4 regions of the Nocardia sp. NPDC005745 genome follow, and region 4 is predicted to be linked to each of the others. Evidence: riboswitches for the same ligand, from Rfam matches in the RefSeq annotation. Region 4 holds a riboswitch; each other region holds the start of a gene.
The links. Region 4 has a riboswitch for S-adenosylmethionine ahead of ABZ420_RS16065 (rhodanese-like domain-containing protein). Riboswitches for the same ligand answer to the same signal wherever they lie in the genome.
Positions count from the first base shown of each region.

Region 1 (7,712 bases), on a different contig from region 4:
CAGCCCGCAGCGCATGCGCCTGGTCCGGGGTGAGCCGATCGACCAGACGATGTAGATCCTCGTACTCGAACGCTGCGGTCATGGGTTCGATTGTAGTGAGGACTGCACGCTATAGCGTTGCCTACGCACTACCCTTGCCTGCCGCTGGATAGTCCGGCCTTTCGCGGCGCGGCCGACGTTCCGCGAGTGGTGATCCTCAGTTCGTGGAACATCAGACTCGGGCTGGTTCCGATCGGGCTCGGTGACCTCCGGCGGACCGACGGGGGTGGTCTGCAAGAATCGGGGGGTGACCGATGCCGACGCGCCTGTCTCGGGGCGCCGCAGTGCGGGGGCGCAGTTTCTGCGCTCCCATCTGCCGATGGTGGTTGTGACGCTGGTCATCGTGGTGGCGGTGGTGTTCGTCGCGTCCGATCGGTGGCGGCGCGGGGCGTTCTTCTTCGGTGGTGCGACGCTGCTGGCGGCGGCGTTCCGGCTGTGCCTGCCGACCGCGCGGGTCGGGCTGCTCGCGGTGCGCAGCAAGCCCTTCGATGTCGGCGCGCTTACGCTGCTCGGTTCGAGCATCCTGTTCCTGGCGGCCACGATCAACACGCTCGGCGTCGGCTGACCGCTCGGGAAGGGCGACCCGGCCGGGTCGCCCATCGGGGTCAGCGGGCGGCCGCGTATCGCTCGGCGAAAACCGTCCGCTCGTGCGGACGGCGGCCGGGATGGGGTGGAACGGTGTCGCTGTAGCCGACCGTGACCAGGACCGCGACCGCCAGATCGGCACGACCGCCGACACCGACGGCCTGCTTCACCAGTTCGGCGTCCCAACCGTTCATCGGGGCCGAGGCCAGTCCGAGGCCGGTGGCCGCCAGCATCGCGTAGGTGGCCGCGATCATCGCGTTCTTCACCGCGTTCTCCCGCAGCAGGCCGTGTCGTTCCAGCGCGTGATACTCCGCGCGGGTGTCGAACATGGCGGTGAAGTCGGCGTTCCACGCGCCGCTGCGGCCGGCGAGTTCGGCGATATCGGCATTGCCCGCTCGCCAGGCGTCGACATCGGCGAGGAAGACCAGCACCACCGGCGCCTCGAGCGGTTGGGGCTGACCGAACGCCGCTTCGTGCAGGGCGCGGCGGCCGGCTTCGCCGGTCACCACGACGACCGACCGGTCCTGCATGTTCCAGGCGCTCGGGGCCTGCATGGTCAGGTCGAGGAGTTCTTCGAGCAGCTCCGGCGCTACCGGATCGGTCCGGTAATGCCGGACGGTGCGGCGGGTACGAATGGCTTCGGCAACCGAAAGCGTCTGCGTTTCCATGATTCTTACTATCGGAGAGTGACACTCGAATAGAAAGAAGGCACTAAATAGTGCGCTACACTCCGAAGGGTGCCTACATACCTCGAAGGTTCCGGTCTCCCTGCGGACGTGTACTCCGCGAAGTGCCCTACGCGGGAGGTTCTCGACCACATCGCGGGCAAATGGACGGTGCTGATCATCGACGCACTCGCAGACGGCACCATGCGCTACACCGATCTGCGCAACCGCATCGAGGGCATCTCCCAGAAGATGCTGACGCAAACTCTGCGGCAATTGGAGGCGGACGGATTCGTCACGCGCACAGTGCATCCGACGGTCCCGCCCCGGGTCGACTACACCCTCACCGACCTCGGCCACAGCCTGCGCACACCGATCGCGGCGCTGCGGGATTGGATCGAAAGCAACATCAACCGGATCGAGGCGGCGCGACGAGGCGCGGCGCTCTGAACGCCGGGCAGACAGTGCTCGGAACGTCGCGCGTGGACGTTTCGACGCGGCGGATCTTCAGCGTTCGGGTCGCACACCCGCCCGGGCTAGTCGCATGGTCTCGGTCAGCAGCTTCGAGACCGCCGCCGCCTCGGTGAGGAATCCGTCGTGCCCGTCGCGGGAGTGCACGACTTCCAGTCCGTCGCAACCGGGCAGCAGATCGGCGAGTTCCTGCTGGGTCCGCAGCGGGTACAGCCGGTCGGAGTCGACGCCGCCGACCACGCACGGCACCGGCGTCGCCGCGAGCGCCGCCTCGATGCCGCCCCGGCCCCGGCCAACGTCGTGCCGGTTCATCGCCTCGGTCAGCAGCACGTAGGTGGCGGGATCGAAGCGCTTGCACAGCTTTTCGGCCTGATGGTCCAAGTAACTCTGCACCGCGTAACGGCCGCCGTGCCACGGGTCCTCGTCGCCCTGGGGCTTGTTCTCGAACCGGTGGTCGAGCTCGAATTCGGTGCGGTAGGTCAGGTGTGCGATCCGCCGGGCCAGGGCCATGCCCGTCAGCGGGGCGCGGCCGGTGCCGTGATAATCACCGCCCTGCCAGTCCGGATCGGCCTTGATCGCCGCGATCTGGGTGGTCTGGGTACCGATCTGGTCGGCGGTGGCGCGGGCGCCGACCGCGAGCACCAGCGCCGCCGCGACCCGCTCCGGTGCGCCGACCATCCACTCCAGCACCCGCATGCCGCCCATCGACCCGCCGACCACGGCGGCGAGCCGCTCGACGCCGAGCAGGTCGAGCAGAGCGGCCTCGGCGGTCACCTGATCGCGAATGGAGATCTCGGGAAACCGCGCGCCCCAAGGCTCCCCGTCTGGCGCGGGACTCGACGGCCCGGTGCTGCCCTTGCAGCCGCCGAGCACGTTCGTCGCGATCACACACCATTCGTCGGTGTCCAGCGGAGCACCCGGGCCGACCATGCCGTCCCACCAGCCGGGCATCTCGTGTACGTCGTCGGGCCTGCCGACAACGTGCGAGTCGCCGGTCAGGGCGTGTTCGACCAGCACGATATTGTCCAGCCCGGGGGAGAGCTCGCCCCAGCGCTGCACCGCGAGGTGGACGTCCGGGATCACCGCGCCGTTCTCCAGTCGCACGTCCCCGATGGCGATGGTGCCGAACTGTCCATCCGGGGGCGGCAGGACGTTGCCGGAGGTCCGCGTGCTCGGTTCGGTGCTCACGGTCACGTCGCCGCCGTCGCGAAGCCGGCGCGTAGATCGCCCGGAATGTCCAGGGTGGCGGCCACGCGGCTGTACGGCGCTGCCGGGGCCTGCTCGGTCCCGGGCGCGGTGAATTCACTCATGGTTTGCTCCCAAAAGGTGTTCGCCGGTACAGCAAGGGTTAGCGGTGTGTGGGTAACGAACAACAACACATGCCGGCGACCTCCTGTTACGCGCTTGCTCCCGACTCTCGGGAGCCAGGTCATCACCCGGAGCACCCCACCGCGGTTGGAGGGTTGCCGACCAGCGAGCCGGGGCTTGGCGCTGGTACTCATAACCTGCCCGGCATCATAACCGGCGGGCGGTCGGCGTCCGAAATCCTCCGCCGAACTCACTGGTCCGCGACGGTCGCCGCCCCGCAGCAGGTGCGTACGAATTCGTCGTACGCCTCGGTGAACGCGGTGCGCCCCGCCCTGGTCGCGGTCGCCAGGTCCTCGTCGAGGAACGCGTCGTCGGAGCACTCCATGCCGATGTGGCCGATCAGTTGCCAGGTGCCGACGAGTAGCCGCACCGCGCGCGCGTCCGGTTCGGTGCCGAGGCGCTCGGCGACCACCGCCGCGATCGCCGTGTTCTTGTCGTCGGCGAGTTCCGTGCTGCGCGCGCTGACAGAGGGGCTGCTGCGCAGGATTCGTTGCATCTTCTGGAACTGCCGGAACGACAACGGGTCGGCCTCGCCACCCTCGGCGGCTTGATCGACCACGTGCAGGAAGGCCGCGCGCAGCGCCTGTAGCTCGTTGCCCGTGCGTGGCTGCTCGCGCAGCGTCTCGGCGATCGTGCGCCCGAAATCCTGGACCGGCCCGAGGACGATGTCCTCTTTGCTCTCGAAATAGCGGTTGATCGTGCGCGGCGAGACGTCCGCCACGTTGGCGATCTGCTCGATCGTGGTCGCGTCGAAGCCCTGCGTGTCGCACAGATCCAGGGCGGCCGCGATGATGCGCAACCTCGTCTGCTGCTTCTTGCGTTCGCGCAGCCCTGGGGTCGCGGGGGCGCTCGCGACGCGGTCGGCCGCAGCGCTCGCGCCTATCGGCGTCGATGACTCGAGCATGACCCCATGGTAACGCAACCTGTTGTTTTCCTGTCCTTAACGGTCAAATGTCGTACTACGACATTTTTCGCTTGACGACAAATGTCGCTCGATGACAGGATGGCTTCCGACATCGAAGGACGAGGAGACGACCGTGACGGAACCCGGGACAGCGGCGCACGCGCCGCGGAAATCGGCCGCTTCAGCGCGCTGGCTCGCGCTGACAGTGATCGCATTGGCCCAGCTCATGGTGGTGCTGGACGCCACAATCGTGACCATCTCGCTGCCGTTCGCGCAGCGTGATCTCGACATCAGCGACGGCAACCGGCAATGGATGCTCACCGCCTACACGCTGATCTTCGGCGGCTTGCTGCTGCTGGGCGGCAGGCTGGCCGACTACCTCGGCCGCCGCCGGATCTTCATCGTCGGCCTGATCGGCTTCGCGGGCGCTTCGGCGCTGGCCGGGCTCGCTCAAACCGGGGCGGAACTGTTCGCCGGGCGCGCGTTGCAGGGCGCGTTCGCGGCGCTGCTGGCTCCGGCCGCGCTCTCGCTGCTGTCGGTGACCTTCACCGAGCCCGGAGAGCGGGCCACCGCGTTCGGCGTGTTCGCGGGCATTTCCGCGGGCGGCGCGGCGCTCGGCCTGATCGCGGGCGGCGCGCTCACCGAGTACGCGTCGTGGCGCTGGTGCCTGCTGGTCAACACGCCGATCGCGCTGCTCGCGCTGGTCGGGGCGCTGGCATGGGTGGCGAAGGACGTGCCTGCGCCGCGCAGCGGGGGATATGACGTGCCCGGTGCCGTCACGGTGACGCTCGGCCTGATCGCCATCGTCTACGGCTTCAGCCGCGCCGCCGACGACGGCTGGCTGGCAGGCAGCACCTTGGGGCTGCTCGTCGTCGGACTGGCTCTGCTCGTCGCCTTCGTGGCGATCGAACGGCGCTCCTCGAACCCGCTGCTGCCACTGCACATCCCGGGTGAGATCAACCGCGGCGGCGCCTTCCTCGCAGCGCTGCTCATCCCGATCGCGATGTTCGCGATGTTCCTGTTCCTGAGTTTCTACTTCCAGATCACGCTCGGCTACTCCGCGCTGAAGGCGGGCTTCGCGTTCCTGCCCTTCCCGGCGGGCATCGCGATCTCGGCGGGCGTCACCAGCGCTTTGCTGCCGAAGCTCGGCCCGCGTCCGCTGATGCTGGCCGGCGCCGTGCTGGGCGTCATCGGTCTGCTGCTGCTGGCCCAGCTGAGCTACGGTGACAGCTTCCTGGCCGGGGTGCTGCCCGCGCAGGTGCTCATCGCGCTCGGTATGGGTCCGTTGTTCGTCGGGATGCAGACGGTCGCGCTGCATCAGGTCGAGGAAGAGGACTCCGGCGTCGCCTCCGCGCTGCTGAACGCGGCACAGCAGGTCGGAGGCGCGGTCGGGACGGCGCTGCTGACCACGATCTCGGTGCAGGTCGCGAAGTCCTTCGCGCAGGACAACCCGGGTATCGACAACCTGGCCGCGCAAGCCGCGATCCACAGCTACGACGTGGCCTTCTACGTCGGCGCCGGGTTCTTCCTCGCGGCCGTCCCGATCATCGCGCTGATGATCCGGGACCGGCCGGAGAACCTGATCGAAGGTTCCGAGGAGGGGGCCCGGATCCCGGTCGGGGTCTGATTCGCCGCGAACGAGGTCCGCGCGACGCCGGTTCGGCCGCGCGGACCTCGTCGTCTGCCGGATGGTTGCCGGGGTCGGACGGAAGGCGGATCATGGCGACGACGGCGGTTGCTTGAACGCCCTTCGCGGTGCTCGGAGCCGTCGCCGACCTACCAATCGGTAACAAAGGTGGCGCAGCTCACTCCGGGGGCTGCCCGTGCGGTGAGGACTCGGGCAGCAGTACGCTCGTCTTGTTTGCACCACACGTCTCGCCGACAACGCGGGACATATACGTTGTCTGTTGGAACAGCTGGGGTCCGCTCACAAGCGTGTTCGCCTGGCCGTGCAATGAGGGCACCATCCTAGGAGGACACGAAGATCCATGTCCAAGATCAAGGTTGAAGGCACCGTCGTAGAACTCGACGGCGACGAGATGACCCGGATCATCTGGCAGTTCATCAAGGACAAGCTGATCCACCCCTATCTCGATGTGAACCTGGAGTATTACGACCTGGGCATCGAGTACCGCGACAAGACAGACGACCAGGTCACCGTCGACGCCGCCGAAGCCATCAAGCGGCACGGTGTCGGTGTGAAGTGCGCCACCATCACCCCGGACGAGGCGCGGGTCAAGGAATTCGGCCTCAAGAAGATGTGGCGTTCGCCCAACGGCACCATTCGCAACATTCTGGGCGGCACCATCTTCCGCGCGCCGATCATCATCTCGAACGTTCCCCGGCTCGTTCCCGGCTGGACCAAGCCGATCATCATCGGCCGCCACGCGTTCGGTGACCAGTACCGCGCCACCGACTTCAAGGTGTTCCAGGGCGGCACCGTCACCTTGACCTTCACCCCGGACGACGGCAGCGAGCCGATCGTGCACGAGGTCGTGAAGATGCCAGAGGACGGCGGCGTCGTCATGGGCATGTACAACTTCCGCAAGTCCATCGAGGATTTCGCGCGGGCGTCGTTCAACTACGGCCTGCAGCAGAACTACCCGGTGTACATGTCGACGAAGAACACCATCCTGAAGGCCTACGACGGCATGTTCAAGGACACCTTCCAGGACATCTTCGACGCCGAGTTCAAGAGCCAGTTCGACGCCGCGGGCCTGACCTACGAGCACCGCCTCATCGACGACATGGTGGCCTCCTCCATGAAGTGGGAGGGCGGCTACGTCTGGGCGTGCAAGAACTACGACGGCGACGTGCAGTCCGACACCGTGGCCCAGGGCTTCGGTTCGCTCGGCCTGATGACGTCGGTGCTGCTCACCCCGGACGGGCAGACCTGTGAGGCCGAGGCCGCGCACGGCACCGTCACCCGGCACTACCGCCAGCACCAGCAGGGCAAGCCGACCTCGACCAACCCGATCGCGTCCATCTTCGCCTGGACCCGAGGGCTCGAGCACCGCGGCAAGCTGGACAACACCCCGGAGGTCATCGGCTTCGCGCAGACCCTCGAGGACGTCGTCATCAAGACCGTCGAGGGCGGCCAGATGACCAAGGACCTCGCGCTGCTCGTCGGCGGGGATCAGGGCTACCTGAGCACCGAGGAATTCCTCGGCGCCCTGGACGCCAACCTGGCTCGCGCACTGCGCTGAGTTCGCGGGCGCCGACAAGGCGCCGAACCGCGGGGCCGAGCCGTGTCGCTCGGCCGACTCCGGCGCTGGGTGCTCACCCAGCGCCGGGCTGCACATCGGGCACCCGCCCCACCCACCGGTGGAACGGGTGCCCGCACTGTTTCGCGATCAATGCGCTCCGGCTTCGTCGCGGCGGGAATGCCGGCGCGCCGCTTCGTTCGCACCGCTCAGCGCGCGCTGACTTCGGCGGGGTCGAGCAGGCCCACCAGCGCCCGGGTGAAGCTGGCCGCCCCGTTGCCGCGTTCGACCTCCGCCTCGAACAGCCGCAGCAGCGGATCGAGCAGGACGGTCGCCACGCCCTGCCCGCGACTCGTGGTCAGGATGTTGGACAGACCTGCCCGATTGACCTCGAGGTCGGAGAAGTTGACCGGGAATTCGCGCGAGTCGATCTCCGCGGCGAGCACCGGCAGCATGTCCAGCAGCGCGCGCAACCAC
Region 1 is NZ_JBEXYF010000030.1:64,885-72,596, reverse strand. It holds gene ABZ420_RS26895 (hypothetical protein) at 1-82, opposite strand, end outside; gene ABZ420_RS26890 (DUF3017 domain-containing protein) at 359-604, shown strand; gene ABZ420_RS26885 (nitroreductase family protein) at 645-1,292, opposite strand; gene ABZ420_RS26880 (helix-turn-helix domain-containing protein) at 1,362-1,739, shown strand; gene ABZ420_RS26875 (homoserine O-acetyltransferase) at 1,797-2,954, opposite strand; SAM riboswitch class IV at 3,156-3,266, opposite strand; gene ABZ420_RS26870 (TetR family transcriptional regulator) at 3,319-4,032, opposite strand; gene ABZ420_RS26865 (MFS transporter) at 4,166-5,659, shown strand; gene ABZ420_RS26860 (NADP-dependent isocitrate dehydrogenase) at 6,021-7,238, shown strand; gene ABZ420_RS26855 (NAD(P)-binding domain-containing protein) at 7,445-7,712, opposite strand, start outside.
Region 1: another riboswitch for S-adenosylmethionine. It lies ahead of ABZ420_RS26875 (homoserine O-acetyltransferase); the one in region 4 lies ahead of ABZ420_RS16065 (rhodanese-like domain-containing protein).

Region 2 (7,712 bases), on a different contig from region 4:
GTAGAAGGTGTCGAAGTCCTTGCTGTTCTGCCGCGCCGTGGTCTCCGCCACCGACACCAGGTCCAGCTTCAGTTCGACGCCGACCTGCCGCAGTTGCTGCTGCACCAGTTCGAGGATCGCCTGGTTGCCCGCGAACACCTGGCTGAAGAGCACCGAGAACGTCAACCGCTCACCGTTCCTCGTCCGGATGCCGTCCGCGCCGGGCACCCACCCGGCCTGGTCGAGGATGGTGCGCGCCTTCGCCGGGTCGAAGGCCAGCCGTGCCGAGAGGTCGGTGTAGCCGGGTGTGGTGCTCGCCAGCGGGCTGGTCGCGGGCTTGAACTGCGGGCCGAGCACGGTGTCCACCAATTGCTTGCGATCGATCGCGGGCAGCAGCGCCTGGCGCACCGCCGGATCGCGCAGCGGTCCGCGTGTGACATTGGGCTGCAGCCCGAACGGCACGCCCGGGTTGGCGGTGCTGAGCACCCGGCCGCCCGCCGCCTCGATCTGCGGCGCGTCCTGCGGCAACGCGTCGCTGATCGCGTCCAGCTGCCCGGAGGCGAGACTGCCGGTGCGCACGCCGGATTCGGGCACCACGGTGAACTCGATCTTGTCCAGGTATGCCTCGCCGCGATGGGCGAACACCGCCGAACCCCAGTGGTAGCCGCTGCGCTTGGCCAGCGTCACTGCGGCGTCCTGGCGGTAGGCCGCGTAGGTGAACGGCCCGCTGCCGACGTTGTCGCCGAGGCAGCGCTGCTCGGCAGGCTTCGCCGTGGTCACGTCGGCGAGAATGCCGAGCTGGGCGGTCGAGACCGCCTGCAGGAATTGGGCGTTGGGCTTGCTGAACTCGACTCGGGCGGTGAGCCGGTCGACGGCCGTGGTGCCCACGTAGCCGGTGAGGTAGCTGCTGCCCAGCGGCGCCTTGCCCGAGCCGAGCCGCACGACCGAATCGAACGTGTTGCGCACCGAATCGGCGGTGAGCGGCGTGCCGTCGCTGAAGGTGACCCCGTCGGTGAGGTGGAAGGTGAAGACCTTCGCGTCGGGGCTCGCTTCCCAGCTCTGCGCCAGCCACGGCTTCAGCTCGCCGGTGGCCGGATCCTGGTCGGTCAGCGAATCCACGATCTGCCGGGCGACGTACAGCGTCTGGTTGGTGCCCGCCTGGGCCGGGTCCGAGCAGGTCGGCGCCTGGGACAGGCCGTAGCGCAGGGTGCCGCCCGGCCGGGGCGGGCCCGCGTCGCCGCCGGGTGCGGCCGAATCACTGCCGCAGGCGGCAATGGTGGTGGCCGCGGCGAGCGCGCCGGCCAGCGCGGCGATTCGGTGACGGGTTCGGATCACGAGGCGACTCCAGATACTTCGATGCGGGCGAGCTGCTCGCCCGGCTGGGGAAAGGCGTCGGCGACACCGGTCGCCGACGGCCGGCCGGGCATACAGCGGCGCTGCGTCATCTGCTCAGCGTTTCTTCGGCAGGCCGGGTGGGTTGATTCGCGATTCGGGGCGGTCGCGGGTGCGGTGGACGCACTCATGACGGGTCCTCGACGATCACTTCGGTTCCTCCATCGGTCCCGGCGGAAGCACCCGCACCCGGTGACCGGGGGGTTGCTGCGACGTCGACGAGCCAGGTCTCTCGGTCGCTCTGGATGGTTGGCGCCGACCCCCTGTCAACCGATGTGAGGGGCGAGCCGAATCATGATGCCCAGCAAGGGAAGGCTGGAACAAGAGAAGTAATCAGCGTGAGCGTAGACCTTGTCCACGCCAGTTGATCGGGTCTTTGTAGTAACCAGGCGTGCGCTGCTTCGCCGAGGGGCGGTGCGAGCTGTCACGTCCTCGCGGACGGGCGCCCAGCGCCGGACGACAGCGGTCCGATGCAGCATACGGGTATCGCCAGGACTGGGGAACGCGGGTCGGCCACGCGGAAGCCTGTTTCGGGCAAACGAGACTCGCCGCGAAATTGCTGTACGCAATCCGTGCTGTTGGAGCCGTTTGCCGGAGTACTGTGCCCCTCGATCGTTCCGCCGATGAGGAGGTTTCGTGATCACTTTGCGTCGTCTGACCCAATTGTCCGCTGTCGCGACCTGTTCGGTCGCCCTCGCGTTTGCCGGGCCGGGTGCCGCGTTCGCGGCTCCGGATGCCACGATTCCCGCGTTCTCCGATCTCTCCGCGCCGATCGCCGCCCCCGGTGACCTGTTCGGCGCCTATCAAGCCGCGCTCGACGCGCTGCGCGCGCTCGGTATCCAGCCGTTCGCGTACCCGAGCGCGTCGGCGTTCTGCCTCGACAACACCACGGCCGGGCTGGCGCCCGCGGTGGCGGGAGCCATACCCGGGCCGTGGCCGAAGAACACCGTGCAGCTTCCCGGACTGGACCTCAGCGCCGTCAAGGCCGGGCAAGCCATGTTCACCTTCGTGCCCTACGGCCTCGGGCCGGACGGCGCGAACACCGCGGGAATGCAGGTGGCCTGGCTCAATCTGAGCAACGGACGCAGCGGAACGGCCGCCATGGGGCCGCTGGCCGACATCGCCCGCGCGATGATCCCCGCTGCCGTTCCCGCGGATCAGCGGCCGGTGGCCGAGCAGGCGATCCGGGACTTCCTCTTCGCGGCCCTCCCCATGGGCGGGGTGCGGGCGGTCCCGGTGGACACCGGCAAGGGCACCGTTCTCGCCGCGGTGTTCGGCACGGTGCAGAACGGCGCCAAGTCCTGCTTCTTCCTGCCGACGGTCGGAATCACCGCGGTCCCGTGAGATTCAGCTGTCGCGGCGCGGCGCCGCTCCTGGGAGCGAACGCCCCTTCCAGTGCGCCGTGCCGCGACGGCGGGCCCGGTGCGAACGCGCCCACAGCAGCAGATACGCCGCCACCGACACCGGATGCGCGAGGGCGGCGGGCACGTCCGCGCGTCCCAGCGGGCCGCCGGTCTCGGTCGAGCGGGCCAGCAGGCGCCCGGCGACGGCGGCGAGCCAGCCGATCGCGCCCGCCCGGCGGACCGCGCCCCTGCCGAGCACGGCGGCCGCGGGCGGTACCCAATAGGCGAGGGCCGCAACGAGTCCCACCGCCGCTCCACCCGTGATCGTGCCGTCGTAGGCCGACCAGAGCCAGCGGGTGTAGCCCGCGTCCAGGTCGGCGGCGCCGCGATACATCCTGGTGCGGGCCAACTCTCCGGCGGCGACCAGAGCGGTGGCGTGACCGGCTCGCCGCAGCGTACGGGCGATGTCGAGGTCCTCGGTGACGCTCCCGGCCACGGCCGTGTGGCCGCCGACCGCGCGGTAGGCGGCGTTGTCGAACACCAGGAACTGGCCGCAGGCCACCGCCGTGGCGGGTCGCAGGCTCCGGTCGGCCACGGCGATCGGCAGCGTCGAGGCCCACGACCAGCACAGCAGAGGCTGCACCACGGCTTCCGCCACGGAATCGGCCACTTGCAGGGGCCAGGGCGAGACCAGCGCGGCTGCGCGCGTGCGCAGCGCGCCGACCGCCGCGGCGAGCGCCGTAGGGGCCAGCCGCACGTCGGCGTCCAGGAAGATCAGCACCGGCGTCGACACCTCCTCCGCAAGCCGGACACAGGCGGCGGCCTTTCCGGTCCAGCCTGCGACCGGATCGGACTCGGTGCGCAGCAGGGTGAAACGCGGGTCGTCGCCGATCGCCGCCAGGGCGGCGGCGCCGGTGTCGTCGGTGGACGCGTCATCGAGGATGCGCACCGCGAGACGCGGTACGCCCACCTGCGCGCGCAGGTCACCGATCAGGGCGGGCAGCCGGTCGGCCTCGTTGCGCGCGGGAACGCAGACGGTGACGGGTTCGATCACCGTCGTCGGGGCGTTCGTCAACCTCGGCACGGTGATGCGGTTGTATAGCGCGATGCCCGCGCCGAGCGCCGCCACCGCGGTGGCGAAGGTCGGCAGGATCGAGTTCGCGCGCAACGTCTTCGGCAGGTCGGCTCTCACCATGTGGGCCACGCTATCCCGGCGCACCGACCTGCCGCTCAGCGATTCTGCGTCACCGAGCGCCACCAGCGGCTCAGGGAGAAGCCGACTTCCGGCGCGCCGGGCGCGGCGGGGTTGCGGTCCATGTACGCCATCGCCGCGACGATGGCGGCCACCGCGAGCGTGATGCCGCCCGCGATGCCCGCCCAGCCCGCGAACGAGCGGGTATTCGGGTCGGCGTAGCTGACCTCGGCCTGCGGCCTGGACACTTCACCGGGCGGCAGTTTCCAGGAGACGACGTTGTCGCCCTCGCGGCTGCCGTTGGTCTTGGCGACGCGGGCCGGGAACGCGATGGTCAACTGCACGTCCGAGCCGTGCGGCGGCAGCGATTTCAGATCGACCCGCCCGCTCAGGCTGACCAGGTCGCCGGTGCGCTGGAACTGCAACTGGAACATGCCCTGCGTCTGCTCGGACAGCTGGCCGAGTTGCTGCACATCACCGAAGGACAGGTCCTCGAAGAACACCTGGCTGCCGGTGTAGCCGTCCTGGGCGTACGGCTCCACTCGCAACTTGGCCGCCAGCGTCTCGGGCGCCTTCAGCTGCGGGCCCTTGTCCCCGGCGTCGGCGGGCACCACGGCGGCGACGATCCGGCCGGACACCCGGTCGTTGGACGAGACCCCCATCGAGACCTGCACCCGCAGGCAGCCCGCGAGCATCGGCACCAGCAACGCCGCGAGCAGGACCACCGACGCGACGCGCACGCCGCGGCGTGGGGCCCGCCGCTGCGGGAGGTCCGGGGCATCGGGCTTCGTGATGACGGGACTCGGCTGCACGGGTGACATCGTGCCAGGCCTGCCGCCCGGAATGAAACGCGCCAGTCGCAGCGCGCGTCGGCGCGCCGGGCGCGGGACGCGGCGGCGGGTCAGCGGCGCGCGCGAGCCAGGGCGACCAGCAGGGGAACGCCCGGCAGACCCATACCGGCGAAGCCGTACCCCGCCGAGGAGGGAAGGTCGAGGAACACCGCGTGGGCCAGCGCCGATCCGAGCCAGGTCCACAGGAACAAGGCCACCGGAACGGTGAGCGCGACCAGGCGGCCGTGCGATCGCGGCGTCCGCACCGGATCCGGCGCCGCCCGCTCCCAGACCGCGAGCACCGCGGCCATCAGGAGCGCGACACCGAACCAGCCCAGGTAATTCGTCAGCGGAATCCAGTCGAGGCCGGGTAGTCCGGAATGGATGTCACACCAGGTCCACTGCCCGTCGGCCACCATCTGCGGATCGAGGAACAGGTCCCAGCCCACCGCGCCGACCGCCGTCCACCCGATCCGGGCGATCGTGCGCCGCGACAGCATCCCGGCCACCACCCACACCGGGTACATCCCGCCGGTCCACGCCAGCGGGACGATCAACGGCACCTCTAGCAAGGCCGGTCCGAGCCGGTCGGTCGCGTACTCGTAGCAGCCGAACGGGATGCCGGTCGCGGTGCCGATCACCTCCGCTGTGAGCCCGATGCCGGAGACGATGGTCAGAAAGCCGACGCCGTAGCGCAATCCTCTGGTCGCCGTCGCGTGCGCCAGCGCGGCGCCGGTGGACAGCAGCACGACCGCGACGGTGATGCGGTCGCGCCCACCGCCCGTGGTCAGCGGATACGCGATCTGCGCGACGATCGTCAGCGCCACGAGGACGAGGGGCAGCAGAAAGCTCGCCGAGCGATAGCCGGACAGCAGCCCCTCGGAGTGCTCGGTCGCGGTGGGTTCCGCCGGGGCAGGCGGCGGGTCGCCCGAGTCCGTCATCGTCGAAGCCACCGGGACAGCCCGCGCCGGTGCAGGTCGCGCAGTGCGAGGGCGGCGGCCGTGCGGCCGCTCGCGCCGGAGACACCGCCGCCGGGGTGTGTGGACGCGCCCGTCAGATACAGCCCCCGCGCGCCGGGCACCCGCTGCCCCGCCAGCTCGGGCAGCGGTCGCCACAGCATCATCTGGTCCAGCGACATCTCCACGTGCATGACGTTGCCGCCGACGAGCCCGAGTTCGCGCTCCAGATCCACCGGCGTCTGCACATGCCCGCGCAGCACCGTCTCCGCGAAACCGGGTGCGTAGGACTCCACTTCGGCGATGATCCGGTCGCCTTCCTGCCGCGCGAGATCGGACCAGTCGGCGCCGGAGGCCAGGCGGTACGGGTGCCACTGCGCCCACAGCGACAACTGATGTTCACCGGGCGGCGCGATGGTCGGGTCCAGTGCGCTGAAGCTCATCGCCAGGACGACCGGTCGCGGCGGCAGGTCCCCGGCGAGCGCCGCACCGTGCGCACGGCGCAACTGCGCGCGGTCGGACACCAGGAATTGCAGGCCGTGGGCGGAATGCTCGATCGGGCTGCCGGGATAGCGGGGAAGCGCCGACGTGGCGGCGCGCACCACCATCCCGATGCCGGGACCGACGCGGATGCGCCTGCGCCAGTCGTCGAGCACCGCGCCGTCGAAGCCGCCGTCGCGCAGCAGCTCCAGCGTCGTCAGCACATGGCAGCCCGCGATCACGATGTCCGCGCGCAGGTCTCGGCCCGAGGCGGTGCGCACCCGCCAGCGGTCGCCGTCGCGGCGCAGCGCGGACGCCGCGTCGCCCGCGGTCACCACCCCGCCGTCGGATCGCAACCGCGCCACCAGGGCCGTGGTCAGCGCCCCGCTGCCGCCGACCGCGCGCCCCGGCGGCAGGGTGTGCATGAGCGCGGCGAAGCCCACCATCGGCGCGGTGCCCGGCTCGGACATCGGCGGCCCGGACTGGGCGCCGAACCACGCCAGCGACGCCTTCAACCGTTCGTCCTCGAAGCAGGCGTCCAGCAGCGCGTCACCGGATTGCAGGAATTCCCGCGACAGAGCGCTGCCGCCGTCCTTCGCGTCCAGTCCCCAGAACGACCGCACCAGCCGTCCCGGCGTCGGTCCGCCGCCGAAGGCCCGCATCACCCGGGCGCTGCGCGGGCCCCACGTCCGCACGAACCGGCGGTAGGCGGCCGCGTCCCGCGAGCCGCAAGCCGCCGCGATCGACGCGCAGGTCGCTTCCAGGTCGCGATGGAACACGATCGCGGAGCGGCCCGCGTGCGCGGGCGTGAAACCCCATGGGTCGCAGTCGATGTATCGCAGACCGAAGCGGTCGAGTTCGAGTTCCTCGACGATGCCGGTGTGGCGGATCATGATGTGCGCCGACGAGCCGCGATCGACCCGATGGCCGGGGAACCGCTCGACCGTCGACACCGCGCCGCCGAGGACGTCGTCGCGTTCGAGCACCTCCACCTCGTGTCCGGCGCGGGCGAGATAGCACGCGGCGACCAAGGCGTTGTGGCCCGAGCCGACGACGACCACCGTCACGTGACCCTCACAGCGGCAGCCGCCTGCCGAGGATCGCGAACGGACGGTTGTCGCCCGCGAACACGAAATTGCGGACCACGTCGGTGAATCCCTGCCTGCGGTACAGCCGCCATGCGCGATTGTCCTCGCCGGTGACCTCGGGCGTCGACAGCAGCACGGCGCGCTCGGTGCGGTCGCGCAGCAGCCGTTCCAGCAGTGTGCCGCCGATGCCGCGACCCTGCGCGGCGGGATGCACATGCAGCTCGGTGAGCTCGAAGTAGTCCGACAGCAATTCGCGCGCGGAGTGTTCCGGCCAGCCCGAACGCCGCATCCCGCTGTGCACCTGCTGGTGCCACCACTGGTGGGCGGCGCCGCGATAGCCGTAGGCGATCGCCACGATCGGCGCGTGGCGCAGATCGATCCGGCCGGAGTCGTCGGGCAGCACTGCGGCGACCGCCTGCCAGCCGGGCCGGGTGGTGTGCTCGGTCCACATC
Region 2 is NZ_JBEXYF010000052.1:1,714-9,425, reverse strand. It holds gene ABZ420_RS33785 (ABC transporter substrate-binding protein) at 1-1,314, opposite strand, end outside; SAM riboswitch class I at 1,530-1,623, opposite strand; gene ABZ420_RS33780 (hypothetical protein) at 2,008-2,715, shown strand; gene ABZ420_RS33775 (glycosyltransferase family 2 protein) at 2,719-3,909, opposite strand; gene ABZ420_RS33770 (DUF3153 domain-containing protein) at 3,945-4,601, opposite strand; gene ABZ420_RS33765 (carotenoid biosynthesis protein) at 4,808-5,677, opposite strand; gene ABZ420_RS33760 (NAD(P)/FAD-dependent oxidoreductase) at 5,674-7,239, opposite strand; gene ABZ420_RS33755 (GNAT family N-acetyltransferase) at 7,247-7,712, opposite strand, start outside.
Region 2: another riboswitch for S-adenosylmethionine. It lies ahead of ABZ420_RS33785 (ABC transporter substrate-binding protein); the one in region 4 lies ahead of ABZ420_RS16065 (rhodanese-like domain-containing protein).

Region 3 (7,712 bases), on a different contig from region 4:
GCCGAGGTCGGCGCCGGTGCGCACCAGCTCACGCGGGGCGGGCACCAGGCAGGCGCCGTTGCGCCAGGCCAGCCACATCTCCTCGCAGGAGGCGTCGAAGGCGACCGACAGACCCGCCAGAACCCGGTCACCCGGACCGATCGGGGCGTCGCGCAGGAACAGATCGGCCTCGGCGTCGACGAAGGCGGCCGCGTTGCGATGGGTGACGGCAACGCCTTTCGGAGTGCCGGTGGAACCGGAGGTGAAGATTATCCAGGCGTCGTCGCCGGGAGTGGGCAGCGTCGACCAGGTCTGTTCGCGCTGGTGCTCCGCTGCGCGGATGCCCGCGGCCGTGGTCTCGATGCCCTCGGCGGTCACGATCGCGGTGACCTGCGCTTCCCCGAAGACCAGCTCGGCGCGCTCGTCCGGGTCGTCGGCGTCGACCGGCACGTAAGCGGCGCCGGAGTAGAGGACGGCGAGGATGGTCACATAGAGCCCGCGGGTGCCCGACGGCATGCGCACGCCGACCCGATCGCCGGGCCGCACGCCCGCGGTGGCGAGCCGGGCCATGGTGTTCTCGATCTCGACGACCAATTCCAGATAGGACAGCACCGCGTGGCCGTCGTCGATGGCGGGGGCGTCGGGATGGGCGAGTGCCGTCGCGGTCAGGATGTCGACGAGCGTCCTGGCCCCCGGTGCGCGATCGCCGCGTGACAACGGGCCCGCCGGCGCGTCGACGTCTGTCTCGAGCATGGTGCTGTGCGCACCTCCCATCGACTTGCCTCACACTTTCCCGTTGTTGTGTCATAGCTGGGTTACCAAAGGGCAAACAGCGCTGTGGCCAGCTGTCCACGGTACCCGGGGTTGTCGTCGCTTGTCGTTCACCGAACCGGATGCCGGATCGGTGGGTGTGATGCGCGTTGTTGCAGGTGGGGTCGATATTCGCCGCTCCGGCAGGGCAAAACGCTGGTGGGCGGCTCGCCCGCCGCGTTCGCCGGGAGATCGCTGATTCGAAGGTGTGATTCGGCTCATCGAGCGATCCGAAGCTGGTTCTCGCGAGGGCCGGGACGCCCGTTTGTTCCGGCCGGTCAGCGGGGAGTCGCAGCGGGGCGCCGCGATCGGATTCAGCGCGTTCGAGATACGGAGGTGCTCGAGAAGCTGCGCCGTTGTGGGAAACGAGCGGGGACCGAGTCGAATCGGCATCGGATCGGCTCGGTGGTAACCGCCGAGCGAACCGAGGCCCGTTCACCCGTGGACGGGGCCGGTGCCGAGACGGGAAATCCCTCGTCGGGCGCGGCTCGCGCGTCGTCGTGGGGGTGCTTGTAATGGCCGCCGCGTGGTGGTTATGTCCACGCGGTGCTCGTGGTGACTCGGGTGGAATGTGGTTGACAGCGCCGGGGCGCTTCTGCCACTCTCGGGTCTGGTCATGAGTGCCAGCGCAAAGCCCCGGCTTGCTGGCCGGCAACCCTCCTCCGCGGTGGGGTGCTCCGGGTGACGACCCGGCCGACGCCCAACCGGGCGCGGCAAGCGCGGACTCGCCGAATCGTTCGGTCGCGAGTCCCTGAGCCGACGGGATTCACGTGATGACTACTGCTGTCGACAACTCCTGTGCCGCACTCGCCCGGGTGTCCGGCGACGAACTGCGCGTGCCGCTGGTGCACGGCGGATCGGCGACCTACGCCAACTTCGACTACGCCGCGAGTGCGCCCGCGTTGGCCCAGGTCACCGACCGGGTGCAGCAGTTGCTGCCGTACTACGCGAGCGTGCACCGCGGCGCGGGCTACGCCTCGCGGATCTCCACCGAGTGCTACGAAGCCGCTCGCGGATCGGTCTCCCGGTTCCTCGACGCCGCCGACGATCAGGTGGTGGTCTTCACCCGCAACACCACCGACTCGCTGAATCTGCTGGCCTCCTGCGTCCCCGGGGACACCGTGGTGCTCGACATCGAGCACCACGCCAACTTCCTGCCGTGGACCAAGCGGGGCAGGCGCGTCGTGCAGGCCGCCGACACGGTCGAGGAGACCATCGGCAGGCTGGTCGCCGAACTGTGCAGCAAGCCGGCCGCATTGCTCGCGGTGACCGGCGCATCGAACGTGACCGGCGAGGTGCTTCCGCTGGAACGGCTGGCCACCATCGCGCATCAGTGCGGCGCCCGGATCCTGGTGGACGCCGCCCAGTTGGCGCCGCATCGGCGGATCAGTCTGCGGGACACCACGATCGACTACCTGGCGTTCTCCGGGCACAAGCTCTACGCGCCGTTCGGCGCCGGTGTGCTGGTGGGCAAGCGGGATTGGCTCGACGCGGCGCAGCCCTACCTCGCGGGCGGCGGCGCGGTGCGCGAGGTGCGCAGCGACGCGGCCGAATGGGCGTCCGCTCCGCAGCGGCACGAAGCAGGTTCGCCGAACGTGCTCGGCGCCGCCGCGCTGGCCGCCGCTTGTGACACGCTCAGCGGGATCGACGCCGAAACCCTTGCCGCGCACGAACACCGGCTCGCCGACCGTCTGCGCGACGGCTTGGCTGCGATTCCCGGCGTCCAACTGCTGCGCATCTGGATCGACACTCCCGACTCCGTCGGCATCGTCGCGTTCACCCTGGACGATTTCGCACCCGGCCACGTCGCCGCCTATCTCTCCGCCGAACACGGCATCGGTGTGCGCGACGGACGCTTCTGCGCCCACCCGCTGCTCGCCCGCCTCGGTTTGGACGGCGCACTGCGCGCCAGCATCGGCCTCGGCACCACCTCCGCCGACGTGGACCGCCTGATCGAGGCGATCGCCATCCTCGCGCGAACGGGCCCCACCTGGAACTACACCGCCGAGAACGGCGTGTGGAACCCCATCCCCGAAACGCGCCCCTTCACCTCCACCGCCCCCACCGGCGCGGCCCCCTGCCTCATCGGCTGAGGCCGCGCTGGTCCCGATGGCGTGATTACACCGGATACCATCGCCGTATCCGGTAACCCGAGTTCGAGGCGGTCTCATGAGCACCCGGCCCGTGTGGGCCACCGATCCGGCCGCCCTTCTCATCACGGAGGAGGGTTACGCGGCACTCCCGGAAGACGTCCAACGTCAGATCGAGGTGCTCGACGGCCACGTGATCGTCTGCCGGAGCGGCACCTTCGAGCACAACAACGTGGCCAGGCGACTGGCCAACGCGTTGGAACAAGGGAGCCCGGACGAGCCGCGCACCGGCGTGGTGACCGACTTCGAGATGCATTACGTGCGGAGTCGTCCGGCAAGTCCAGGAATGCCGTCTGGACTGGGCGAGCCGCAGTTACCGGCTGGCGGAAACCCATCAGGATGTGCTCCGGCTCAGTGATCCGTTCCCGGTCGACGTGGACTTCGCCGTGCTGGACGGTGCCTGACGGTTTCTCGAGCTGGATCGGCCGGCGCGCGCTCGCCGCGGAGTCGGTCGTGCGGGCGCGGCCGAGGTGGCGTAGTCGAGCGCTGGGTCAGTCGCTGAGGGCGATCGGTCGGTAGTAGCGCCCGTTGTAGTACAGCAGTGGAGCGGCGGCGGGTTTCTCGTCGGTGTTGTCGTGGACCCGGGTGACCAAGCCGACGACGAAGGTGTGGTCGCCGAGGGGGATCAGTTGGTGCACCGTGGCGCGTAACCAGATGGGGGTACCGTGCAGGACCGGTTCGCCGGTGTCCAGGGTGGTCCACAGGGCGCGGTCGGTGAAGCGTTCCTGCGCGGTCCGGGAGAACCGGTGGGCCAGGTGCTGCTGGTGTTCGCCGAGGAAGTGGATGACGACGGACTCGGCGTCCAGCATGGCGGACAGGCTGGAGGAGGTGTGCGCGATATTGAACGACACCAGCGGCGGGTCCAGTGACAGCGATGCGAAGGAGGTCGCGGTGAAGCCGACCGGCCCCTGCGGCGAAGTCAGCGTGACGACGGTGACGCCGGCCGGGTAGTGGCGCATGGAGGCGCGATACTGCTCCGCGGTGATGCCGCTCAGATCATCGGGGATCTGTAGTTCCGTCTCGGGCCGTGGTGCGTCGGTCACCTCACGAAACTACGCCCGGGCTACCCGCCGGTGGGGTGGCATAGGTCGCACATGCCCGGCCGACGCCGCGCGCGTCGCCACCGAACGCCGGAGCCCACCGAACTCGCCGCGACAATCTCGAGTCAGTCGACGTCGATCGGAAGACCCGCGGTGATCCGCAGCAATTCCGGGAACGACGTGCGGAAGATGGTGTTCGGATGCCCGCCCGCTGCCCACAGCTCCCGATGGCGCCCCAGCGCGCTGTCCACCCAGGTGGGCAGGTTGGTCGGGTGGCCGACCGGTGCGACGCCGCCGATGGGCTGACCGGTCACCGCCCGCACCACCTCGGCGGGGGCGCGGCTCAGCGTCCCGTCCAGGCGCGCGCCGGTCTTCGCCAGATCGACTTGGTGCGCTCCCGAGACCAGCAGCAGCACCGGGTCGTCGTCGAGCAGGAACACCAGTGATTTCGTGATCGCCCCCACGTCTACGCCGAGGGCCCGTGCGGCGTCCGCGGCGGTGTGGGTCGGCTCCGGCTGGGCGACGATGAGACCGTGATGGCCCCGGGAGATGAGGGTGTCCGCGACCCGGCAGGCGACCGGTGGCAATGACGACCTGCGCATCTCACCAGGGTAGAGCGATTGCCGTCGGTACGCCGGACAAGTCGCGCCGCCGGTTCAGTATTCCGGGTAGCCCTCGGCCGGCCCGAGCATCCCGGCGATTCGCTCGCGGGTGACCCGTGCCAGTTCGGCCATGCAATGCGACGAGACCGGTTCGTGCGCAATCCCTTCGAAGGCGCGATCCACGTCCCGCTGGGACAGCGCGAGCAGTTCGACATCGGCCTTGCTCAGCAGCGCGTCCCGATCCGGATAGGGGCGAGCGTCGGCCAGCGTCGCGGCCCACGTCACGTTGCAGCAGCACTCGTAGAGGGCATGAATCGCACGACCGCGCGGCAGACCGTTGAACCGGTCGAGGCCGATTCCCCGATGCATCAGCATGGTGTCCTCCGAAAACCGGCGAATGAGGTTTGCTGACTCGACCATGATCCGCTGAATCCCGAACCGGGAACCAGTGCGCCGCCGCGCAATTTGCACAGGATTTACACGCTGCGAGGTTTCGCGGCGAATCCTCGCACACCGAGCTCGCGCGGGCCGGGATACCCGCCCGGCGTGGTCTCGATACGCTGTACAAATGACTGATTGGCAGGCTTTCACCGTCGAAACCAAGGATCACGTCGCGCAGGTGACGTTGATCGGGCCCGGCAAGGGCAACGCGATGGGTCCCGACTTCTGGCGCGAGTTGCCGGAGGTCTTCCAGACGCTCGACGCCGACCCCGAGGTGCGCGCGATCGTGTTGACCGGCTCGGGCAAGCACTTCTCCTACGGTCTGGACCTGCCCGCGATGAGCGGCACGTTCGGTCCGCTCATGGCAGATCGCGCCCTGGCCGCGCCGCGCACCGACTTCCTCACCGACCTGCGCAAGATGCAGGCCTCGGTCACGGCGGTGGCGGACTGCCGCAAGCCGGTCATTGCCGCGGTGTCCGGCTGGTGCATCGGCGGCGGGCTCGACCTGATCGCGGCCGTCGACATCCGCTATGCCAGCGCCGACGCCAAGTTCAGCTTGCGCGAGGCCAAGGTCGCGATCGTCGCCGACATCGGTTCGCTGCACCGGCTGCCCGGCATCATCGGCGAGGGGCACCTGCGGGAGCTGGCCTACACCGCCAAGGACATCGACGCCGCGCGCGCGGAGAAGATCGGCCTGGTCAACGAGGTCTTCCCGGACCAGGAAGCGGCTCTGGACGCGGCACACGCCACCGCGCGCGAGATCGCCGCGAACCCGCCGCTGGTGGTGCAGGGCGTCAAGGATGTGCTGGATCAGCGCCGCAAGGACGAGGTCGCCGCGGGCCTGCGCTACGTCTCGGCGTGGAACGCCGCGTTCCTGCCGTCGGAGGACCTCACCGAGGCGATCAAGGCCGTCTTCGAAAAACGCGCGCCCGAATTCCGCGGTCAGTGACGCCCGCGGCGCGCCCGTACTCCGCGAGTGCGCCGTGCCGAGCCCCAAGGGTGGGTATCGAGGGTGGGCAAGGTGATTCGCCTCAGGGTTGCCTTGCCCTCACCCTAGGGGTGGCTGTGCGAGGCGCCGATCGTCCATATCGTTTGGGACGTCGGAAATTTCGCCTCGCATTCAGGAGCAAGAACAATGCGTATCAAGTCCATCCTCGCCGCTGGTCTGCTGGCCACCGCCGCCGTCGCCGGGGTGTCGACGGCTGCTTCGGCCTCGGCCGCGCCGGTTTACCAGGATGTCGCCTACGGCGGCACCTACATCGGTACCTACGCCACGCTGAACGCCTGCCGGGCCGACGGCGAGTCGCCCAGCACCGGCGGCTACTACTGGGAGTGCATCGAGTCCTGGGACGGCTACGACCTGTACATCTACTACTGAGCCACCTGACGCCGAGAAGGGGCATCCGGTTTCCGGGTGCCCCTTTTCATCTTTCGCGCCCGGGAAACGGAGCGGGGAGTCCGTGCCTACCGGACTCCCCGCTTTCGTTGTGCCCGAGGGCTTTCAGTGCCCGCCCTGGTCCTTCAGGCGCTGGATGGACGCCTCCACCTCGGCCTCGGCCTCGGCCCGTCCGACCCACTCCGAGCCCTTGACGAACTTGCCGGGCTCCAGGTCCTTGTAGCGCTCGAAGAAGTGCTTGATCGCGGCCAGCTCGAACTCCGGCACATCCTTCAGATCCTGGATGTGGTCCCAGCGCGGGTCGCCCGCGGGCACGCACAGGATCTTGTCGTCGCCGCCCGCCTCGTCGGTCATCTTGTACATAGCGACCGGACGGGCTTCCACGATCACGCCGGGGAACACCGAATCGGGCAGCAGGACCAGCGCGTCCAGCGGGTCACCGTCCTCGCCGAGGGTGTTCTCGATGTAGCCGTAGTCGGCGGGATAGACCATGGACGTGTACAGGAACCGGTCGAGCCGGACCCGGCCGGTCTCGTGATCGACTTCGTACTTGTTCCGGGAACCCTTGGGGATCTCGATAGTGACGTCGAACTCCACGCCATCTCCTTCGTGCATCGGTGCCGAGCTCGGCGACTCGGCTGCTTTTCGGCGACTGCCGACTCGGCCGCTGCGGACTGCGCCGACTCGCCAGGTTGTTCGGGGGAACGGTTGCGCAACGAGGATAGTGTGGGCGTCGCGGATATGGGTGCGGCAGGCGGCTGCTGCGGGAATCGGTCAGGAGAGCGGCGGCGACGTGTTTGGTGGCAACGAGAACATCGGTGGGCTGGCCGCCCGGCGGCGCCGCAACAGGTGGATCTGGATCTCGAGCACGGTGGTCGTCCTGATCGTCGCCGCCGCCGTGGCACTGCTCGCGGTGCGGCCGTGGACCGACGAGTTCCGGCACGGTGACCTCACCATCGCCGACCCGCCCGCTCCGGTCGAGCCGTCTCCGCAGGTCGGTCCCGCCCGCTCCACCGATTCCGCGCCGAGCCCGGCGGGGATCGCCGCCGCGCTCGCCCCGGTGATCGCCAATCCGGACCTCGGCGCGTTCGCGGGTCAGGTGACCGACGCCGACAGCGGGATCGTGCTGTGGAGCGGCGACGCGAACCGGCCGATGATCCCGTCGTCCACCGCGAAGATCCTCACCAGCGCGGCGGCCCTGCTCACGCTGCCCGGCGAGCACCGTCTGATCACGAAGGTGGTCGCGGGCGCTGCGCCGAACGAACTGGTACTGGTCGGCGGCGGCGACCCGACG
Region 3 is NZ_JBEXYF010000028.1:54,250-61,961, reverse strand. It holds gene ABZ420_RS25985 (Pls/PosA family non-ribosomal peptide synthetase) at 1-732, opposite strand, end outside; SAM riboswitch class IV at 1,402-1,515, shown strand; gene ABZ420_RS25980 (aminotransferase class V-fold PLP-dependent enzyme) at 1,563-2,882, shown strand; gene ABZ420_RS25975 (hypothetical protein) at 2,959-3,297, shown strand; gene ABZ420_RS25970 (flavin reductase family protein) at 3,431-3,982, opposite strand; gene ABZ420_RS25965 (YbaK/EbsC family protein) at 4,105-4,581, opposite strand; gene ABZ420_RS25960 (2-oxo-4-hydroxy-4-carboxy-5-ureidoimidazoline decarboxylase) at 4,636-4,956, opposite strand; gene ABZ420_RS25955 (crotonase/enoyl-CoA hydratase family protein) at 5,150-5,971, shown strand; gene ABZ420_RS25950 (hypothetical protein) at 6,158-6,400, shown strand; gene ABZ420_RS25945 (inorganic diphosphatase) at 6,524-7,015, opposite strand; gene dacB (D-alanyl-D-alanine carboxypeptidase/D-alanyl-D-alanine-endopeptidase) at 7,233-7,712, shown strand, end outside.
Region 3: another riboswitch for S-adenosylmethionine. It lies ahead of ABZ420_RS25980 (aminotransferase class V-fold PLP-dependent enzyme); the one in region 4 lies ahead of ABZ420_RS16065 (rhodanese-like domain-containing protein).

Region 4 (7,712 bases):
GGCCCTGCTTGGCGGTGGATGGAGTGCTCACGCCCTACCTCGGTTCGTCGTTGATCCAGCACACCGGTGACCGGTGTGTCCTCCCGGACGCGACCGGGAGGGGTGTATTGACAGTATGACAATAACGCCGCGCTGCTACGGCTCGCCCGCGGCTGTGGGCCGCTCTAGGCTGCACGTGTGGAAGCGCTGTCTGATCAGGGGTGGTACAACCTTCTCGCCGGCCTCGCGATTCTGGTCGGCCTCGTCGGGGTCGTCGTGCCGATCCTGCCGGGCGTCATCCTGATCTTCGCGGCCATCGCCGTCTGGGCCTTCCTCACCGGTGGCGCGACGGCGTGGACGGTTTTCGCGATCAGCGCGTTGTTGCTGGTGCTTTCCGGCGTCGTCAAATACACGTGGCCCGGACGCAAGATGAAGGACGCGGGCGTGGCGGGCCGGGCGGTCTTCCTCGGCGCGGTCCTCGGCATCATCGGTTTCTTCGTGATCCCGGTGATCGGCCTGTTCGTGGGTTTCGTTCTCGGCGTGTATCTTTCCGAACTCCAGCGGCTGCGGGTCAACCGGGAAGCGTGGCAGGCGACGGTGCACGCGTTGAAGGGCGTCGGCCTGTCCATCCTGATCGAACTCTTCGGCGCGTTGCTGGCCACCGGGGTCTGGCTCGTCGGCGTCTTCGCCGTCTGAGCGCTACCGATCGATGGCGGGGAACGGAATCGTATCGCCCGCCCGGTTTTCCGGGAGATCGTCGCGGCGCAGCCGGAGGGTCGGCGGTTCCGGGCGGTACAGCGGCAGCGTGGGGGCCGGATCGTCGCTGACCACGCGCTCGCGGGCCGGGAGCCGGTAGAACGCGCGCGCGTTGTCCTCCAGCACCGCGTACATGTCGGTGCCCACCACGTCGCAGAGCAGATCCACATCAGAGTCACGGAACGGGCGTCCGGCCCTTGTGCCGGGCAGGTCGGTGCCGAACATGAGGGCTTCGGGATTCACCGCGTGGACGCGGCGCAGCGTGTCGGCCACATTCATCGCGACCCGGCCGAAACCGGTCGCCTTGACCTTGGCTCCGCGGTCGACGAGATCCAGCAGGAAGGGCAGCCCCTCCGCGGACATGCCCAGATGGTCGACCGACAGCGCGGGCAGCTTGGAGATGACCGGTTGCAGCGACGCCAGCATCGTGCCGTCGATGTAGACCTCGACGTGCCAGCCGGCCAGTTCGTGCGCGCGCAACGCCTGCAACGTCATTCCGGTGATGTCGGCCGCCGCCCGCTTGAGGTTGAACCGCAGCGCGCGCACGCCGATGCGGTCCAGTTCGAGGATTTCCTCGTCGGTGGCGTCCAAGTCGAGCCGGGTGACGCCGACCCAGCCCTCGCCGAGTTCGGCGAGGGCGGCCTTCAGATAGGTCTGGTCCGTGCCCTGGAACGACCCGCTGACCACCGCGCCGCCCGCGACGTCGAAGCGCGACATGCGCTTGCGGTAATCGGCGATGGTGAACGGGTCGGGCAGGTAGCCCTCGTTCTCGGCCAGCGGAAATCGCGGGTCGAAGATGTGCAGGTGGGCATCGAACACTTGTACAGAATGCCTCAGGGTCGAATTTTCCGCTGCCACAGCTGGGGTGTCGTTGTGGCAGCGGAGTCGGTTCGCAGCCGGGGTGATCAGACCTTGTGCGGTTCGCTGGCGCGCAGCATGTCCTCGCGCTCGACGACCTTGACGCGCTCGCGGCCCTCCGGCTCGCCGAGGGAGCGTTCGTGCGCGTCGAGGCGGTACCAGCCTGCCCAGGTGGTGAACGGGATGCCCTTGCTCTCCAAGAACTCGGTGACGGCCTCGGGTTCGGGGCGCTGCGCCGGGGTGAAGCCGGGAGCATCGTCCAGCAGGCAGGCGATGGTCTCGTTGGCGTCGCCCTTGGTGTGGCCGATCAGGCCGACCGGGCCGCGCTTGATCCAGCCGGTGACGTAGGTCGCGGGCATGTAGCGCGCGGCGCCGTCGGCGTTCTCGTCGGCGATCACGCGACCCGCTTCGTTCGGCACGGTGCCCGCCTGGTCGTCGAACGGCAGCTGGGTCAGGTTCTGCGACAAATAGCCGACGGCGCGATAGATCGCCTGCACGTCCCAGTCCTTGAACACGCCGGTGCCCTTGACGTTGCCGGTGCCGTCGAGCTGGGTGCGCTCGGTGCGCAGGCCGACGACCTTGCCGTTCTCGCCGAGCACTTCGGCGGGGGATTCGAAGAAGTGCAGGAACAGCTTGTGCGGCCGGTCACCGGCGTCGCGGATGGCCCACTGCTCGAGCGTGTTGGCGACCATGTCGACCTGCTTGGAATGCCTGCGCGCGGCTTCGGAGCCTTCGTCGTAGTCGATGTCCTCGGGGTCGACGATGACCTCGATGGTGGGGGAGTGGTCGAGTTCGCGCAGTTCCAGCGGGGTGAACTTGGCCTGGGCGGGCCCGCGGCGGCCGAAGACGTGCACCTCGACGGCCTTGTTGGCCTTGAGGCCCTTGTAGACGTTCGGCGGGATCTCGGTGGGCAGCAACTCGTCGCCGGTCTTGGCCAGCACGCGAGCCACGTCGAGAGCGACGTTGCCCACGCCGAGGACGGCGACCTTCTCCGCGTCCAGCGGCCAGGTGCGGGGGACGTCGGGGTGGCCGTCGTACCAGGAGACGAAGTCGGCGGCGCCGAAGGATCCGTCGAGGTCGATGCCGGGGATGGGCAGGGCGCGGTCGGCGTTGGCGCCGGTGGAGAAGATCACCGCGTCGTAGAAGGCCCGCAGGTCGTCCAGTGTGATGTCGGTGCCGTAGTCGATATTGCCCAGCAGGCGCACCTGCGGCTTGTCCAGCACCTTGTGCAGGGCGGTGATGATGCCCTTGATCCGCGGGTGGTCCGGCGCGACGCCGTAGCGGATCAACCCGAACGGCGCGGGCATGCGCTCGAACAGGTCGATGCTCACCTCGGCATCGGACTTCATCAACGCGTCGGCGGCGTAGATCCCGGCCGGACCGGCGCCCACGATCGCGATGCGGAGCGGGCGGGTCCTCGCGGTGTGCGCGTCAGGCCCGGCGGAGGAAGCCTGCGTCACCACGGAGGGCTCGCGAACACCGCCATCCTCTACTGCACTCTGTTCGGTCATCTCTTTACGCGCACCTTACGGTCGAAACAATTAATGACGTCTGGCTTAGCTTAGGCTAAGTTGACGCACCGGCTCGGTCGCGCCCTCGGGGCGCACGCCTGCGTTGCCGGCTCGTGGCTGCACGGTGCTCCGTTCGCCGCGGCGTGGAGCTGCCGATTCGCTATGACAGCAGGCCGCCGTCCCGCGATTCTATCGGGATGGCCGATGCCACCCCGCGTCGGTGCGTGAACTCGGCGGATGCCGTCGAAAGCCACAATCGTCGCTTACCCGCTCGCGCGCGGCCTATCGCGGACGGCCGGACCCGGCCGGCGCCGCCCTGGTCCGCGGCCGGGGGTCGATCGCTCGATACCCGCGCCGACCAGGGATCATCGAGCCATGACCGAACAGCAGCCGACCCCGGGCGAGGACGAGATCATCCGGGTGGATCAGACCGACAAGCGCTCGGCGGCCCCGTTCATCGCGGCCGCGGTGGTCGCGGCGATCGTGCTGATCGCGATCGTGCTCGGCGGCGTGCTGTCGCCCGCTGAGAAAAATGTCACAGAAGCCGACCGCATCGCGGCGGCCGTCCGCAATTTCGTCGACGGCTCCAACCGCAGCGACGCCGTGCCGCCGCCCGGCACCGCGTGCCAGGGTTTCGACGCGACCCGCTCGCCGCTGGCGGGGCAGGACGGCGCCGGAAAGCCGGTCGAGATCACGAAAATCGACAGTCCGATCATGGACGGCGACCGGGGGAAGGCGACCGTGACCACGAAGGTGGACGGGCAGGAGCGGACCTCGACCTGGAATCTCACCCGATCCGGCGGTAAGTGGCTGGTCTGCACCTGAGCGTTCGCGCAGTGTGCGCCACCGTTTGACAGGGTGACCCGGGTCGGTGCAATCTCAGTCGAAGGTCATGAGAACCAGTGTCAAGCCCCGGCATTACTGGTCGGCAACCCTCCTCCGCGGTGGGGTGCTCCGGGTGACGACCTGGCGGCGCCTTGGTCCCGGGCGCGGCAAGTGCGGATTCGCAGGAGGTGCACATGAGTTATGCCGGTGACATCACCCCACAGCAAGCCTGGGAGCTGCTGCGGGACGATCCCGAGGCCGTCCTCGTGGACGTGCGGACGGAAGCGGAATGGAAGTTCGTCGGCGTCCCCGACACCAGTTCGATCGAACGGCCCACCGTGCTGATCGAGTGGGTCGATTCCACGGGCGCGCGCAACGAGACGTTCGTCGAGCAGTTGAAGCAGGCGCTCGACGGCCACGATCCCGAGGCTCCCGTCGTCTTCCTCTGTCGCTCCGGTCAGCGTTCGATCGGTGCGGCGATCGCCGCAACCTCGGCGGGTTACCGCACCTCCTACAACGTGCTGGAGGGCTTCGAAGGCCCGCTCGACGAATTCGGGCATCGCGGCGGCGCGGGCTGGCGTGCCCTCGGATTGCCCTGGCGGCAGTCGTGATCACCGGCGGCGCGTTCGACAAGCCGCTGCCCGACGGCGTCGGTCCCGCGACGCTGGGCGTGCGCGGCGGGCTGCGGCGCTCCGGTTTCGAGGAAACCGCCGAGGCGCTCTATCTGACCTCCGGCTTCGTCTACGAGAGCGCCGAGGCCGCGGAGGCCGCGTTCACCGGCGAGGTCGAGCATTTCGTGTACTCCCGCTACGGCAACCCCACGGTGGCCATGTTCGAGGAGCGGATGCGCCTGATCGACGGCGCCGAGGCGTGTTTCGCCACCGCCAGCGGCATGTCCGCGGTGTTCACCGCGCTGGGCGCGCTGCTGAAGGCGGGTGACCGGCTCGTCGCCGCGCGCAGCCTGTTCGGCTCGTGCTTCGTGGTGTGCAACGAGATCCTGCCGCGCTGGGGCGTGGAGACCGTCTTCGTCGACGGCGAGGATCTCGACCAGTGGGAGCAGGCGCTGTCGGTGCCCACCCAGGCGGTGTTCTTCGAGACGCCCGCCAATCCGATGCAGACCTTGGTCGACGTGCGCCGGGTGACCGAGCTGGCGCACGCGGCGGGCGCGAAAGTGGTGCTGGACAACGTGTTCGCCACTCCGCTGCTGCAACGTGGCTTCGAACTCGGCGCCGACGTGGTGGTCTACTCGGGCACCAAGCACATCGATGGGCAGGGCCGCGTGCTCGGCGGAGCGATCCTCGGCGACCGGGACTACATCGACGGCCCGGTGAAAACGCTGATGCGCCATACCGGCCCGGCGCTGAGCCCGTTCAACGCGTGGACCCTGCTCAAGGGCCTGGAGACGATGCCGCTGCGGGTGCGCCACTCGGCGGACTCCGCCCTGCGCATCGCCCGTTTCCTGGAGGGCAACCCGGCCGTCAGCTGGGTGCGGTACCCGTTCCTGGAATCTCATCCGCAGTACGCGCTGGCCACCGGTCAGATGAGCGCGGGCGGCACCGTGATCACCTTCGAGCTGAGCGCACCCGAGAACGAGGCGAAGAAGCGCGCTTTCGAAGTCCTCAACCGGTTGCGCATCGTCGACATCTCCAACAACCTCGGTGACGCGAAGACCCTGATCACGCACCCGGCTACCACGACCCACCGCGCCATGGGTCCCGAAGGCCGGGCCACCATCGGCCTGACCGACGGCGTCGTGCGTATCTCGGTGGGCCTGGAAGACGTCGAAGACCTCCTCGACGACCTCGACCGCGCCCTGTCCTGATCCCGCTCGGCGGTCGCCTGCGGATCGGGTAGGGAGCCTGCGTCAGACTCGCCGTTCGATCTCGGAGAGATGGGCGATGTTGGCCTGGTCGTCGTGGCCTGCGCTCGGTTCGGTGGTGAACCAGGCATCGAGGATTTCCCGGAGTTCGGCGCTGGAGGTCGAACGCAGGCTCAGGGCGAGGACGTTGGCGTCGTTCCAGGTGCGGGCGCCCGCGGCGGTCGAAGCGTCGGCGCAGAGCGCGGCGCGCACGCCGGGAACCTTGTTGGCCGCGATCGAGGCGCCGGTGCCGGTCCAGCAGCAGACGATCGCCTGGTCCGCCGCGCCGGAAGCGACGTCACGGGCCGCCGCCTCGCTGGCCCATGCCCAGTCGTCGCGTTCCGTGTCGCACAGCGCGCCGTGCGGCACGATCTCGTGGCCGCGCTTGCCCAACTCGTCGATCAGTTCCCGGGCCACTCCGACCCGCTCGTCCGCCGCCACCGAGATTCGCATGCTCCCAGCGTAGTTGCCGGTTCGTCGGGAGAATCGCTCTTCGCTATTGACAGTATGCTGTCAAAGATGACAGCATACTGTCATGACTATGAAGGCAGTGCACATGGCCGTTTACGACACGCTCGCCGATTGGGAGGTGGGCGCGGCCACCGCGCACATCAACAAGCCGACCTGGCACCGGGAGCCGGGAACATGGCAGGTGAAGACGGTCGGCCCGAGTGCGGAGCCGATCACCACCATCGGAGGCATGCGCATCGTGCCGGACGTCGTGCTCGCCGATCTCACGCCCGCCGACAGCGCGATGCTGATCCTGCCGGGGGCGGATACCTGGGAAGGGCCGGAGCTGGACCCGTTCGCGCACAAGGCACGCGAATTCGTCGACGCGGGCGTGCCGGTCGCCGCGATCTGCGGCGCGACGTTCGGCCTGGCCAAGGCCGGCTTGCTCGACAACCGCCGGCACACCAGCAATGTCGCGGAATTCCTGCGCTACAGCGGCTATGCGGGCGCGGACCACTATGTCGAGGCCCCGGCTGTCACCGACGGTGACGTGATCACCGCCAGTGCGAGCGCGCCGTTCGAATTCGCGCGCGAGGTGCTCGGCAGGCTCGGCGTGTACGAGCCGCACGTGCTGGACGGCTGGTACCGGTTGTTCGCACACGCCGATCCCGGCGGCTGGGCGGTGCTCGCGGAGTACGACGCGGAGCACGCGTAAGCGAGAATTGCCGGTGATCCGGCCGGATCGCCGACATCGGGAGGTGCCGCATGACCCCTGAACAGGAGTTGTTCGCCACGGCGGCGATCACGTCGTTCCGCCTGAACGGTCAATTCCTCGCGGTGGCCGAGGAATTGGCCCGACCGGCGGGTCTGACCGCCGCCTGGTGGCAGGTGCTCGGAGCGGTGACGCGCACGCCGCTGCCTGTCGCGGGCATCGCCCGCGAAATGGGCATCACCCGGCAGAGCGTCCAGCGCATCGCGGATCTGTTGGTGGACAAGGGACTCGCCGAATACCGACCCAATCCCGCGCACCGCCGCGCGAAACTCGTCGCCATCACCGAGTCGGGACTGGCCGCGGTACGCCGCATCAACCCGCGGCACAAGGTGATGGCCGAACGGCTCGTGGACGAGCTCGGCCACGAGCAGCTCGCGCGCGCGGTCGAGGCGCTCACCGCGTTGTCCGCCGCCGTGGACGCGATCACCACGGAAGGCGACGGGGACGCACCGCTCAATCCGTGAACGGGGACCCGGTCTTCCCGATCAGGTCGGCGACGGAGTCCACCACCATCGTGGGGCGGTAGGGGAAGGCCTCGAAGGACGCGCGGGTGGAGATGCCGGAAGTGACCAGGATGGTGCGCATGCCCGCCTCCAGGCCGGAGATGACGTCGGTGTCCATCCGGTCGCCGATCATCACCGTCGACTGGGAATGGGCGCCGATGCGACGCAGCGCGGAGCGCATCATCAGCGGGTTCGGCTTG
Region 4 is NZ_JBEXYF010000013.1:113,846-121,557, reverse strand. It holds gene ABZ420_RS16090 (CaiB/BaiF CoA-transferase family protein) at 1-31, opposite strand, end outside; gene ABZ420_RS16085 (DUF456 domain-containing protein) at 178-675, shown strand; gene ABZ420_RS16080 (amidohydrolase family protein) at 679-1,554, opposite strand; gene ABZ420_RS16075 (FAD-dependent oxidoreductase) at 1,641-3,104, opposite strand; gene ABZ420_RS16070 (hypothetical protein) at 3,480-3,929, shown strand; SAM riboswitch class IV at 3,993-4,109, shown strand; gene ABZ420_RS16065 (rhodanese-like domain-containing protein) at 4,124-4,540, shown strand; gene ABZ420_RS16060 (O-succinylhomoserine sulfhydrylase) at 4,537-5,751, shown strand; gene ABZ420_RS16055 (RpiB/LacA/LacB family sugar-phosphate isomerase) at 5,794-6,240, opposite strand; gene ABZ420_RS16050 (type 1 glutamine amidotransferase family protein) at 6,323-6,952, shown strand; gene ABZ420_RS16045 (MarR family transcriptional regulator) at 7,003-7,473, shown strand; gene ABZ420_RS16040 (HAD-IIA family hydrolase) at 7,463-7,712, opposite strand, start outside.